4 regions of the Rahnella sp. CJA17(1/100) genome follow, and region 3 is predicted to be linked to each of the others. Evidence: predicted binding sites of a transcription regulator. Region 3 holds the regulator's gene; each other region holds the start of a gene.
The links. Region 3 encodes Fur, which represses iron uptake genes when iron is present. Its sites were predicted from a motif close to ATAATAATGAGAACNACTATCAA; they were not measured.

Region 1 (3,153 bases), on a different contig from region 3:
GGTTTCAAAGGCGTCATTCTCAGCGACTGGCTGATCACCAGCAATTGCGAAAACGAATGCCTGAACGGTTCGCCGGAAGGTAAAGAACCGGTGCCCGGTGGCATGTCGTGGGGTGTCGAGAATCTGACGCCGCAGCAGCGTTTCGTGAAGGCCGTGCTGGCGGGTGTCGATCAGTTTGGCGGCGTGACCGACTCACAGTTGCTGGTCAGCGCAGTGCATGAAAAGCAACTGACTGAACAGCGCCTGGATGAATCTGTTGTGCGTATTCTTGAGCAAAAATTCCAGACCGGACTGTTTGAAAATCCGTATGTCGATGTGCAGAAAGCCACCCAAACCGTCGGGCGCGCAGACTGGCAAAAAGAAGCCAATTCGGCGCAGGGACATTCACTGGTATTGCTGCAAAACACCGATGATGTGTTACCGCTGAAAAAAGGCAAAAAGATCTGGCTGTACGGCATAGCACCGCAGGCCGCGACGGCAGCCGGTTTTACCGTGGTGGATGCGCCGGAGAAAGCCGATATTGCGCTGATCCGCGCCCATGCCCCGTACGAGCAACCGCATAAAGCCTGGTTCTTTGGCAAGCGCCATCACGAAGGCTCACTGGCCTTTACCGGTGACAACGCGGATTATCAGGCGATCGTGAAAGCCAGCAAAGCAGTGCCGACAATCGTCACCGTTTATCTCGACCGTCCGGCGATCCTGACCAACGTGAAGGACAAGGCGAAAGTGATTATCGGCAATTTCGGTGTCAGCGATACCGTTTTGTTTACGCGCCTGACCAGCACCGAAGCCTATACCGGTAAGCTGCCGTTTGAACTGCCATCGTCTGAAGAAGCCGTGCTCAAACAACAGTCCGATATGCCACATGACAGCGAAAATCCGCTGTTTGATATTGGCTTTGGTCTGGCGCGTTAAGCCCTGTTAACCGGTGACCCGCGCCAGCACAAAACCGTCCCAGCCTTTGCTGCCGACGGTTTGCAGCGCGGTCGCTGATAAACGCGGTTCCTGTTCAATCATCTCAATAAAGCGACGCACACCCTGCACCCGGGCGTCGTCGCTGTGCGGATCCACCACCGCGCCGTCCCGCACCACATTATCGCCAATAATTAATGTCCCCGGTTTCGACAATTTCAGTGCCCATTCCAGATAAAGCGGATTGCTGGGTTTATCGGCATCAATAAAAATCAGGTCAAACGGCGCTTCCGCCGTGAGCGTGGGCAAGGTCTCTGACGCAGGCCCGGTGTGTAAGGTAATTTTATCCTGCAAACCGGCCAGCTCAATGTTGGTTTGTGCGATGCGCGCATGATGCGGATCGGCTTCCAGCGTCACGACTTTTCCGAGCGCCGGTAACGCCCGCGCCAGCCAGATAGTGCTGTAAGCGCCGAGCGTGCCGATTTCTAAGACTTTCTGTGCGCTGATGATTTGGGCGAACAGCGCCAGTAATTTTCCCTGATTGGGTGCTAAATCGTGTGCGGGTAAACCGGCCTGATGATTGTTTTTCAGTACCTGATCCAGAACCGGATCGCTGTCCACTAAATGACTCACCAGATAGTTGTCAACCGCTGCCCATTTCCTGCTGTATTCCTCCGGACTCCCCTGACCCATTTTCGCCTCCCGGCCGTGAATTTTACATAGAGAACATGATTAAAAAACTCACTATTAACCCTAATCACTTCCGGCCATTTTGCTCAGATTTTTATTGCCGCAATTAAAAAACCCTCGTTTTCATCAGGTTAAAAATGCGTCACTTCACATTTTTGGCGTAAAGTTCCCTTGAATTTGTAAAATAATAATGATAACAATTATCATTAAGTTTAACATCCGTCACGTTTCGGTTAAGTGACTGCCCTTCGCGCGTCACGCTTTTGTGCGGAACACATGTTGGCTTTTGGGTTTATTACACACGCATCAATTAATCACTCAATCATTATTGAGTTATTTATAGGGATTATGAATATGTTGTTGGCTTTCCCCCTCAAACGCTCGGTGCTCATGTGCGCGCTGGCAATGCCGGTTGCCTCAATGGCTGCTGAAGACACCGTCATTGTCAAAGCCGCGCCTGCGGATACCGCCGATGCTCCGACGCAGGGTTACAGCGCGAAAACCAGTAAAAGTGCGACCAAAACGGATCAGCCGCTGATCACCACCGGTCAGGCCGTTTCTGTTGTGACCCGTCAGCAAATGACTGACCAGAACGCCACCACGGTTAACGCTGCACTGAACTACACGCCGGGCGTCTTCACCAACTTTGCCGGCGGCGCAACGCGTTATGACACCATTTCCCTGCGCGGTTTCCACGGCGGTGACGTCAACAACACCTTCCTCGATGGCCTGCGTATTCTCAGCGATGGCGCGACCTACAACTCCATTCAGGTTGATCCGTGGTTCCTGGAACGTATTGATGTGGTGAAAGGACCGTCTTCTGCGCTTTACGGCCAGAGCATTCCCGGCGGTGTGGTAGTGGAATCCACCAAGCGCCCGCAGTTTGCTGAAGAAGGTCATTTCCAGCTTTCCGGTGGCACGCAAAATACCAAAGGTGGCGCGTTCGATTACACCAACGCCATCAACGATCAGCTGGCATTCCGTCTGACCGGGATGACCCGCAGCAGCGATACGCAGTACGATCACCAGCGTGAAGAGCGTTACGCGATTTCGCCACAGTTGCTGTGGACGCCGGATGAAAATACCTCGCTTTTACTGCGCGCGTATCTGCAAAAAGATCCGTCCGGTGGCTACCACGCCGCGGTTCCGGCTGACGGCAGCCTCTACGGGCAGAAACTGAGCCGGGGTTTCTTCGATGGCGAAAGCACCCGCAACCAGTTCAAACGCTGGGAGCAAATCTACAGCTACGAATTCCAGCACGCGTTTAACGACGTCTGGTCATTCCGCCAGAACGCCAACTACACCCATTCCAATACCGAACTGGATCAGGTGTATCAGGCGGGCTGGAATGCGGACCGTACCGAGATGAGCCGTTACTATTCCGGTGAAAAATCGTCTCTGGATACCTTCGCGATTGATAACCAGCTCGAAGCGGATTTCGCGACCGGCGAACTGGCACATAAAGTGGTGATCGGTTTCGATTACTCCCACTTTATCAATGACGTGAAATCTGACGGTGCCTACGCAGAAAACCTCAACCCGTATACCGGT
Region 2 (3,153 bases), on a different contig from region 3:
TTGCATGAAAGACTCCTTCCCATCATCTGTTAACACATTGCTTTTCAAATTGGCGCTTTCCGCGGCTGATGCGGAAGCGTTAAAATTAAAGCTAAGTACCCATAGTTTTTGTGCGGCTTATGTAGCCGGAATGTTTATAAGGTTATTGCTAATGGATGTCCATCAAGTAAACGAACTGGGCGAAAAAGATGACAAAAAAGTGACTCAGATCATCGGAGCCAGCCAAAAAACGGTGATGCAGCGCGCACATCTCAATGAGCCGGAAGATGACTGGATTGCTCAGGAAGTGCCCGTTGCGCTGGTTTATAACGGCATTTCGCATGTGGTCATGATGGCTTCACCGAAAGATCTGCAGGCCTTTGCGCTGGGCTTTTCGCTGTCAGAAGGGATTATTGAATCGGTCAGTGATATTTACGGGATGGAGGTGACACCAAACTGTAACGGGATTGAGGTTAACATCGAATTATCGAGCCGCCGTTTCGCCGGGCTGAAAGAACGCCGCCGTGCCATGGCAGGCCGCACCGGTTGCGGCGTCTGCGGCATCGAACAGTTAGGCGATTTATTCCGCCCGCTCGCGCCGCTGCCGTTCAGTCAAACCTTTGATCTGGCGAATCTGGACAACGCGCTGCACCAGCTGAAATCCGTGCAGGAAATCGGCCAGCTCACCGGCTGTACCCACGCCGCCGCGTGGATCACATCGCAGGGTGAATTACTGGGTGGCTGCGAAGATGTGGGCCGTCATGTAGCGCTCGATAAAATGCTCGGTATGCGAGCCAGACAAAGCGACTGGATATCCGGCGCCGCGCTGGTATCAAGCCGCGCCAGCTATGAAATGGTGCAGAAAGCCGCGATGTGCGGCATCGAAATCCTGTTTGCCGTCTCCGCCGCCACCACGCTCGCAGTCGACGTTGCCGAAAAATGCAATCTGACGCTGGTCGGTTTCAGTAAACCGGGACGGGCAACGGTGTATACACATCCGCAACGGTTACGTTAACTCTCTCTAAGCACCGCGTGCCTTTAGACAATTTAGGATTGTTTGCGGTTATCTGGTTCTAAGCCCCGTATAACAGGCGCTTACGAGTACCCGCACAAAGCATGGAGCATAGATAATCATTTTCAATATCATTTAATTAACTATAATGATCCGACTGATTACGCGGTGCTCACAATGACGGTGCCGCCCTACACTATGGAGACGATGAACATGAGTTATTCACTGCCATCACTGCCTTACGCATACGACGCACTCGAACCGCATTTCGACAAAGAAACGATGGAAATCCATCACACTAAACATCACCAGGCTTACGTGAACAACGCTAACGCTGCGCTGGAAAGCTTGCCGGAACTGGCTGCACTGCCGGTTGAAGAACTGATCACCAAACTGGATCAGGTTCCTGCAGACAAGAAAGTTGCACTGCGTAACAACGCAGGCGGCCACGCTAACCACAGCCTGTTCTGGAAAGGCCTGAAAACTGGCACCACCCTGCAGGGCGAACTGAAATCTGCGATCGAACGCGATTTCGGCAGCGTTGACGCTTTCAAAGAAACTTTTGAGAAAGCAGCGACCACTCGTTTCGGTTCAGGCTGGGCATGGCTGGTACTGAAAGACGGCAAACTGGCGGTTGTTTCTACTGCTAACCAGGACAGCCCGCTGATGGGCGAAGCCATTTCCGGCGCTTCCGGTTACCCGCTGCTGGGCCTGGACGTGTGGGAACACGCTTACTACCTGAAATATCAGAACAAACGCCCTGACTACATCAAAGCCTTCTGGGCTGTTGTAAACTGGGACGAAGCAGCAAAACGTCTGGCTGAAGCGAAGTAATTTCGCACCGCCGCCCTTCGCGGGCATGATGATGTTTTCGCCAATGGCGGGTCAGTGACCCGCCTTTTTTATGTCCTGAATTTGTATGCATGATCACTGTTTTACAGCGAATTATTCTTCCGTTTCCCGCCATTATTAGACCCCGCTCGCATTAATCAAAAATACGCCACAGATCCTATAAAGTTTATTAAACAACCTACCGATAGATTGTTCACAAAGGCGTCACAAAAACGCATGTCTATTTAAAAGGGATGTTTGACGGAGAATGATTATGAGTAACGGATCGGGTCTTTCGCAGTGGATGAACAATCTCAAGGTCGGCACCAAACTGGGTCTGGGTTTCGGCCTGGTGCTTTTGATCGCGGCCGTCATTACCACTGCGGGAATGATTAAATTTAACGACATCAGTCAGCGTGCGGAAAAAGTCGATTTCAGTAATCAGATGAACGCATTACTCAATGATGCCCGCCTCAGCCGTACGCTTTATCAGCTCAATTACAATCCGGCGTATCTCAAAAAAAATCAGGACAACATTGACGCGCTGTCGCAACTGATTGAGCAGTCGAAAGACAAGCTGAAATGGGATGCCGCTGGCCAGGCAGAACTGGAGCAGGTGCCGGTAAAAATTCATGAATATCAGCAGGCACAAGCCGCGTTTAAAGAAGCCGTCGACCGCAAAGATGCGGTACGCGCCAGTTGGAATCTTTCCGAAACCGAAGCCGTTGTGAAACGTTTACAAGATCAGCTGCGTGTGGAAGATGCCGATCCTTCCATTCGTCTTTCACTGGCCGAAGTCATTCAAAAACTGATCAACGTGCGTTATGACGTGCGCGGCCTGTTGCTCAACATCAACAAGGAATCGGAAGCCAGGCTGTTAAAGTCAATTGATGATACGCAGGCCAATGCTAAAAAGCTGAACGCATTACTGTTGCCGGATCAGCAGGCCACACTCGCCCCGCTGATGAGTGCGCTGGCGACCTATAAAGATCACGTTATGGCCTACATGCCGGCTTACGAAGATGAACAAAAGAACTCGCAGCTGCTGACAGTAAAAGCCGCTGAGATGAACACACTGGTCGCAAAAATATTCAAAAATGAACTGGATAACACGCATAAAGACATCACTAATGCACAGATGATCATGATGGTGATTACGCTGATCGTAATGCTGGTGGGGATTATCATTGCATGGCGAATCACCCGCCAGATTGCCCAGCCGCTGCGCGATACGCTGAAAACGGCGGAGGCGATTGCGCGGGGCGATCTGACTGTCGCGCATCCAACCACACGTCGCGATGAGCTGGGTATGCTGATGAACGCGGTGTCCG
Region 3 (3,153 bases):
GGGCTGATGAATATAAATCGCCGTGGCATCTGGAAATGGATGATTTCCGCCAGAATGACAAGAAAACCGGCGTTTCTTATATTCATTCGCTCGGTGCGAAATATGATTTTAAAAATGACTTCGTACTGGAAGGCGCATTTGGCCAGGCTGAAAGTTATGTCGATCAGTATTTTGCTAAAGCCTCGTACAAAATGGATCTGCTGGGTAATCCGCTGACCACCAGCTATCAGTTCTATGGCGCAGAAGACCGCATCAGTGACAAGAATGATCCGAACAGTCTGTATGACGGTCTGGCATGGCTGCAGGCGCTGACTTTCGGCTATACCACCGGGCAGTTTAACTGGCGTCTGGAAGGGACGATGGTGAAAGCGGAAGGGAATCAGGGTTACTTCCTGCAACGTATGACCCCGACCTATTCCTCTTCAAACGGTCGTCTTGACGTGTGGTGGGATAACCGTTCTGACTTCAACGCCAACGGTGAGAAAGCCGTGTATGCCGGCGTGCTTTATGATCTGGCGAAATGGGATTTACCGGGCTTAGCGGTAGGTGGTTCGTACGTCTATGCGTGGGATGCCAAACCGAGCACCAACGCCGCTTACGACCAGAGCCAGCGCCTGAAAGAAAGCGCCTGGAGTCTGGATGCGCTGTACACCATTCAGGAAGGTCGCGCGAAAGGGACGTTGTTCAAACTGCATTACACCCAGTACGACAACCACTCTGATCTTCCTAGCTGGAGTGGCGGGTACGGCAACATATTCCAGGATGAAAAAGACGTGAAATTCATTGTCATCGCTCCATTCACTATTTTCTGAGGTCGTTATGTCGATGAATAAATTACTGATGATTGTGATGTCGTCCGTGCTTCTGGCTGGTTGTGCACCTACCGCCGATCAGGCACAAATATCCCAAACGCGGGAAGATTACCGTGCCTGTATCAATACGTCAGAAGGCAATCCGGACAAACTGGCATCCTGCGAGGTGTTACTGAATAAACTGAAACAGGAAAAAGCCCACCAGCAATTTGCAGAACAGGAGACGGTGCGCGTGGTGGATTACCAGCGATGTCTGACGGCGCGTAAAACTGGCGACGGTCAGGCATATGCTGCTGATTGCGGGAAAATATGGCAGGAAATAAAAACGAACAATTCACCTAAGCCGTGAATCTCAGCAGCGAAACATGCCCCGGCTTGCCGGGGTTTTTTATGCCTGCTATCCGGGCTCAATCTGCATCGATATCAGACATAAAAAAACCGCTTTTCAGCGGTTAATTTAGTCAAAGCCTGTGCAGATTACTGCGCAGGTTTATCGTTGTGCAAAGAGTCATCTTCGCGGCAATCGCCTGCTTCACAGTGACCGTACAAATACAGGCTGTGGTTGGTGAGCTTGATACCGTGTTTCTTAGCAATCTCACGCTGACGACCTTCAATATATTCGTCACGGAATTCGATCACACGACCGCAATCCAGACAGATCAGGTGGTCGTGGTGATGTTGCTGGGTCAGTTCGAATACGGACTTGCCGCCTTCGAAGTTATGACGGGTGACAATACCGGCGTCGTCAAACTGGTTCAGAACGCGGTAAACCGTCGCCAGGCCAATTTCTTCACCCATATCAATCAGTTGCTTGTAAAGATCTTCCGCACTAACGTGATGACCTTCCGGCGCTTGCAGCACTTCCAGGATTTTGAGGCGCGGAAGCGTGACTTTTAAGCCGGCTTTCTTCAGTGCGGTGTTGTTGTCAGTCATGCGGATTCAGTCCTGTTACTATGTGCTAATCAAGTTGAGGCATGCAGCCTGTGGCATCGGCGGCACAAAATTATTCGTTTAGTCTCTTCGTTTAACGCAATGTGCCAATTCTCGTCAACGACAGCCTGTTAATAAAGATCACAAATTGCCGGTCACATTTGGAATGCAACGACTTGATCAATAGAAAAAACAGAGGAACTCAGTGTACCTTGATACGACCGAAAGTTACAATTTTGTAGCAGTTAAATTGTTAATTTCAGTAATAGTTTGGCCCTTCAATTGTAGAATAAATCCTCAGGGCCAACAGGGTTTTTAGCCAATAATTTCAGAAAGGCTAAGTTCTTCTGTGATCTGTTTCACCCAGGCATCAACACGTTCGCTGGTCAGTTCGGGCTGACGATCTTCGTCAATTGCCAGTCCTATGAAGTGCTTATCATCCGCCAGGCCTTTAGATGCTTCAAAGTGGTAACCTTCGGTAGGCCAATGTCCGACAATCACTGCGCCGCGTGGCTCAATGATATCGCGCACGGTGCCCAGCGCATCGCAGAAATATTCGGCGTAGTCTTCCTGGTCACCGCAACCAAACAGTGCCACCAGCTTACCTTCGAAATCTATCTCTTCCAGCGTTGGGAAAAAGTCGTCCCAGTCACACTGCGCTTCACCGTAATACCAGGTTGGAATGCCGATAAGCAAAATATCGAATTTTTCCAGATCCTCTTTGCTGCTCTTCGCAATGTCATGCACCTCTGCAACATCTTTACCCAATTGCTTCTGGATCATTTTTGCGATGTTTTCGGTGTTACCTGTATCGGATCCAAAGAAGATACCTACAACGGCCATAAGATTACCTAACCTCTTGTTCTCAATGAAGTGCTCTGCAACGCAGGCAATAATAATGCAGATGATAGCAAACTCGTGCGGCGGAGAATATGCTTCTGCTCGCCTTCTTAACTGGGAAATAAGTTTATCGGGCAATATTTTTAAGTGTTATCGCCTTTGTGTGCTTTCACCCGCGGCGAATTAACCTCAGGCTTAATAAGGTCAAAAGCAAGTTTGAGAAATAAGTCGTCACAATACTAAATTTCGAGAACATTCCGCCGATAGATGATTCGGGAGCAATCTCAACATAATAAAGAAATCGATGCCCGGAGAGGTGTTCAAACATGTCCTGGGGCACTTGCCTGCTGGTTACCTGTCTTGATTCTCCGCATCCCCGTCAATCCTCAGGCCAGAAACAGACATGTTTCGAGAGAGGCATATCGTGCAGTTTTTAAAAAATATCACCATCAGGGCCGCTTTATTAACCATTCTTGGCATCTTTTGCGTCATGTGGGCAGGTGTTTCCCTTTACACCGTCACCTCACTGGACACACTGACCCAAAATACCAAAAATAGTACCGAGCTGGTC
Region 4 (3,153 bases), on a different contig from region 3:
AGATAAACGAAAGGCCAGCAATGCTGGCCTTTTTTGTGCGTCTGATTTGATTCACAACTTACTGCGCCGCAGCGGCACCGGTTTGTTCTGCACCCACCAGCCCGACTTTCAGGTAACCGGCTTTACGCAAGTTATCCATCACGCTCATCAGCGTTTCGTAATCGACACTTTTGTCCGCGCGGAAGAAAATCGTACTCTGCTTGTTACCCTGAGTACGCTGATCCAGCATCGCGGTCATATTATCGCTGTTCACGGGCGTGTCGCCGAGGAACAGTTGCTTGTCAGCTTTCACCGACAGGAAGATCGGTTTCTCCGGACGCGGCTGCTGTTTTGCCGTCGAAGCCGGTAAATCCACCCGCACATCAACGGTGGCCAGCGGTGCCGCCACCATGAAGATGATCAGCAATACCAGCATGACGTCGATAAAAGGCGTGACGTTGATGTCATGCATTTCACCACTTTCGTCGATATCGTCGTTTAACCGAATAGCCATAATCTGTTCTTACCCTACGCGTAACTGACCTGTCTGACCGCGTGGCGCATTGCCTTCGCTGGCAGCCAGATCCAAATCACGGCCCTGTAACAGGATAATCTGCGCCGCCACATCGCCTACCTGATGACGGTAAGAGGTGATGGTACGGGCGAAAATGTTGTAGATGACCACCGCAGGGATGGCTGCAACCAGACCCACAGCCGTCGCCAGTAAGGCTTCGGCGATACCCGGTGCGACGACCGCCAGATTGGTAGTCTGCGTCTGTGCGATACCGATGAAGCTGTTCATGATGCCCCATACGGTACCGAACAGGCCGACGAAGGGAGAGATTGCCCCGATGGTCGCCAGAATACCGTTGCCACGCCCCATGTAACGACCCGCGGCGCTGACGCGGCGCTCAAGGCGAAAACCGGTACGCTCTTTAATGCCGTTGTTGTCAGTCGATCCGGCAGACAGTTCCAGCTCGTTCTGCGCATCGCGGATCATCTGCGCGCTGATGCTGCTGGCAGCGAAACTTTCAGCCTGCTCGGCGGCTTCGTCCAGCGTACGAACGGAGGACAACGCATCAAATTCACGGCGCATACGGCGTTTGCCAGTGAAGACTTCCGCACCCTTGCTGAATAACAATGCCCAGGTGACTACAGAAGCCAGCAGCAGACCGATCATGACGGTCTTCACCACCACATCAGCGTGATGGTACATGCCCATAACAGACAAATCGGTTGGGATCACGGGTGCCGTCTCTGCTGGCGCGGGTTGCATCACCGGAGCTGGCGTTGCGTCACCGGTCGCCGGTGCGTCAGCCGTTGCAGGTTGAGTTGCTGCAGAATTGACGGCTTGTCCCGCCGGCGTCGCAGGTGCAGCCATCGCGTTGCCGCTCAGACCAGCAACCAACATTAACGACATCAGTAATGAGGTCGCCTCTTTCATCTTATTGCGAGCCGTTTTCACGCGTCGCCTCCAGCCAGAATCAGTGTGTAGAAGGAATGAATAACGCCGAATGATATCAAAGAAAAAGGCCTAATTGATAGTCGTTCTCATTATTATTTACATTGTCCCGCCTGCCGCCCGACGTGTCATTGACAGATGACAAGGTTTTTCCTGTTTGTACAAAGGTTGAACAATTTAACCTCCGTCACACTTTCAAAAAAAATCACACAGTAAATCAATCATCTGAGCTTCATTACTCAAGTTAAAACAACGTTTTAAATATTAAGCAACAGCTTTTTACATTTGTTACGAGTTTGTGATAACGCTCAAATACCGCACAACAAAAAATAGGATAAAGTGCATTCACTGGCGAAGACCTCACACCGGCACGTCATGCATCCCTATCATTTAAAAGCTTATTCAGACATTTTTCAAAATGAACCGGCAACGCCTCTGCGCCCGTCCTGTTCGATACTTGTTCACATTTATCTTTCCCTTACCGAGTACCCTGGAGACAAACTGATGAAAATGCAAAAAGCACTTCTCAGCCTTTGCCTGAGTTCCGCGACCCTCTTATTTACGCATGGCGTATCAGCACAAACGCTGAAAGCCGCCGACGTGCATCCGCAAGGCTATCCCAACGTGGTCGCCGTCCAGCACATGGGCGAAAAACTGCAAAAGCAAACAGACGGACGCCTCGAAATTAAAACGTTTCCGGGCGGCGTGCTGGGAGATGAAAAGCAGGAAATTGAACAGGCGCAGCTCGGTGCGCTGGATATCATCCGTGTGTCGATGACGCCGGTTGCTTCGATTTTGCCAGAAATTAATGTCTTCACCCTGCCCTATATTTTCCGCGACGAAGACCATATGCACAAAGTGCTCGACGGTCAGATCGGTAAAGAAATCGGCGATAAAATCACCAACAACCCGAATTCGCGACTGGTTTTTCTCGGCTGGATGGATGGCGGGACGCGTAACCTGATCACCAAAAAACCGGTGGTGAAACCGGAAGATTTGCACGGCATGAAAATCCGCGTACAGGGCAGTCCGATTGCGCTGGCAACGCTGAAAGCGATGGGTGCCAATCCGGTGGCGATGGGCGTCAGTGAAGTGTTCAGCGGCATGCAGACCGGTGTCATCGACGGCACCGAAAACAACCCGCCAACCTTTGTCGCCCATAACTACCTGCCGGTAGTGAAAAACTACACCTACAGCCGCCATTTCATCATCCCGGAGCTGTTCCTGTATTCAAAAGTGAAGTGGGACAAACTGAAACCGGAAGACCAGCAGTTAATCCTCAAACTGGCGAAAGAAGCACAGGACGAACAGCGCGAACTGTGGAAAGCCTATAACGAGAAAGCCCTCGCCACGATGAAAGCGGGCGGCGTGAAATTCTATGAGATTGACCCCGCGACGTATGTCAAAGCCACGCAATCCGTGCGCGATGAATTCGGCAAAGACCATCAGGATCTGATGCAGCAAATCGCTGACGTGAAGTAAACCCTGACACCGGCAGCCTGCGGGCTGCTTCTTTCTGATCTTTCGCCGGGGGATTTATGGTTTCGAGTTATCACACCCTGATGGACATTCTTTACCGCTGCGCGATGTGGATCGCGGGCATCGCGTTGCTGCTGATGGTGGCGGTGATCCCGGTTGGGATCTTTGCCCGTTACGTGATGAACAGCGCCCTGTCGTGGCCGGAGCCGATCGCGATTATGTGCATGGTGACG

Region 1: the regulator Fur is predicted to act here: its motif matches at 1,787-1,809, upstream of AACU55_RS11130 (TonB-dependent siderophore receptor).
Region 2: the regulator Fur is predicted to act here: its motif matches at 1,104-1,126, upstream of sodA (superoxide dismutase [Mn]).
Region 4: the regulator Fur is predicted to act here: its motif matches at 1,518-1,540, upstream of exbB (tol-pal system-associated acyl-CoA thioesterase).

The regions. Positions count from the first base shown of each region.
Region 1 is NZ_CAWOJA010000020.1:23,550-26,702, reverse strand. It holds gene AACU55_RS11140 (glycoside hydrolase family 3 protein) at 1-915, shown strand, start outside; gene AACU55_RS11135 (O-methyltransferase) at 922-1,605, opposite strand; gene AACU55_RS11130 (TonB-dependent siderophore receptor) at 1,957-3,153, shown strand, end outside.
Region 2 is NZ_CAWOJA010000001.1:91,860-95,012, reverse strand. It holds gene fdnG (formate dehydrogenase-N subunit alpha) at 1-6, opposite strand, end outside; gene fdhD (formate dehydrogenase accessory sulfurtransferase FdhD) at 152-994, shown strand; gene sodA (superoxide dismutase [Mn]) at 1,205-1,825, shown strand; gene AACU55_RS00430 (methyl-accepting chemotaxis protein) at 2,097-3,153, shown strand, end outside.
Region 3 is NZ_CAWOJA010000044.1:19,794-22,946, forward strand. It holds gene chiP (chitoporin ChiP) at 1-812, shown strand, start outside; gene chiQ (ChiQ/YbfN family lipoprotein) at 826-1,161, shown strand; gene fur (ferric iron uptake transcriptional regulator) at 1,290-1,745, opposite strand; gene fldA (flavodoxin FldA) at 2,058-2,585, opposite strand; gene AACU55_RS16925 (methyl-accepting chemotaxis protein) at 3,007-3,153, shown strand, end outside.
Region 4 is NZ_CAWOJA010000093.1:90,738-93,890, forward strand. It holds gene exbD (TonB system transport protein ExbD) at 59-493, opposite strand; gene exbB (tol-pal system-associated acyl-CoA thioesterase) at 503-1,423, opposite strand; gene AACU55_RS25100 (TRAP transporter substrate-binding protein) at 1,946-2,923, shown strand; gene AACU55_RS25105 (TRAP transporter small permease) at 2,980-3,153, shown strand, end outside.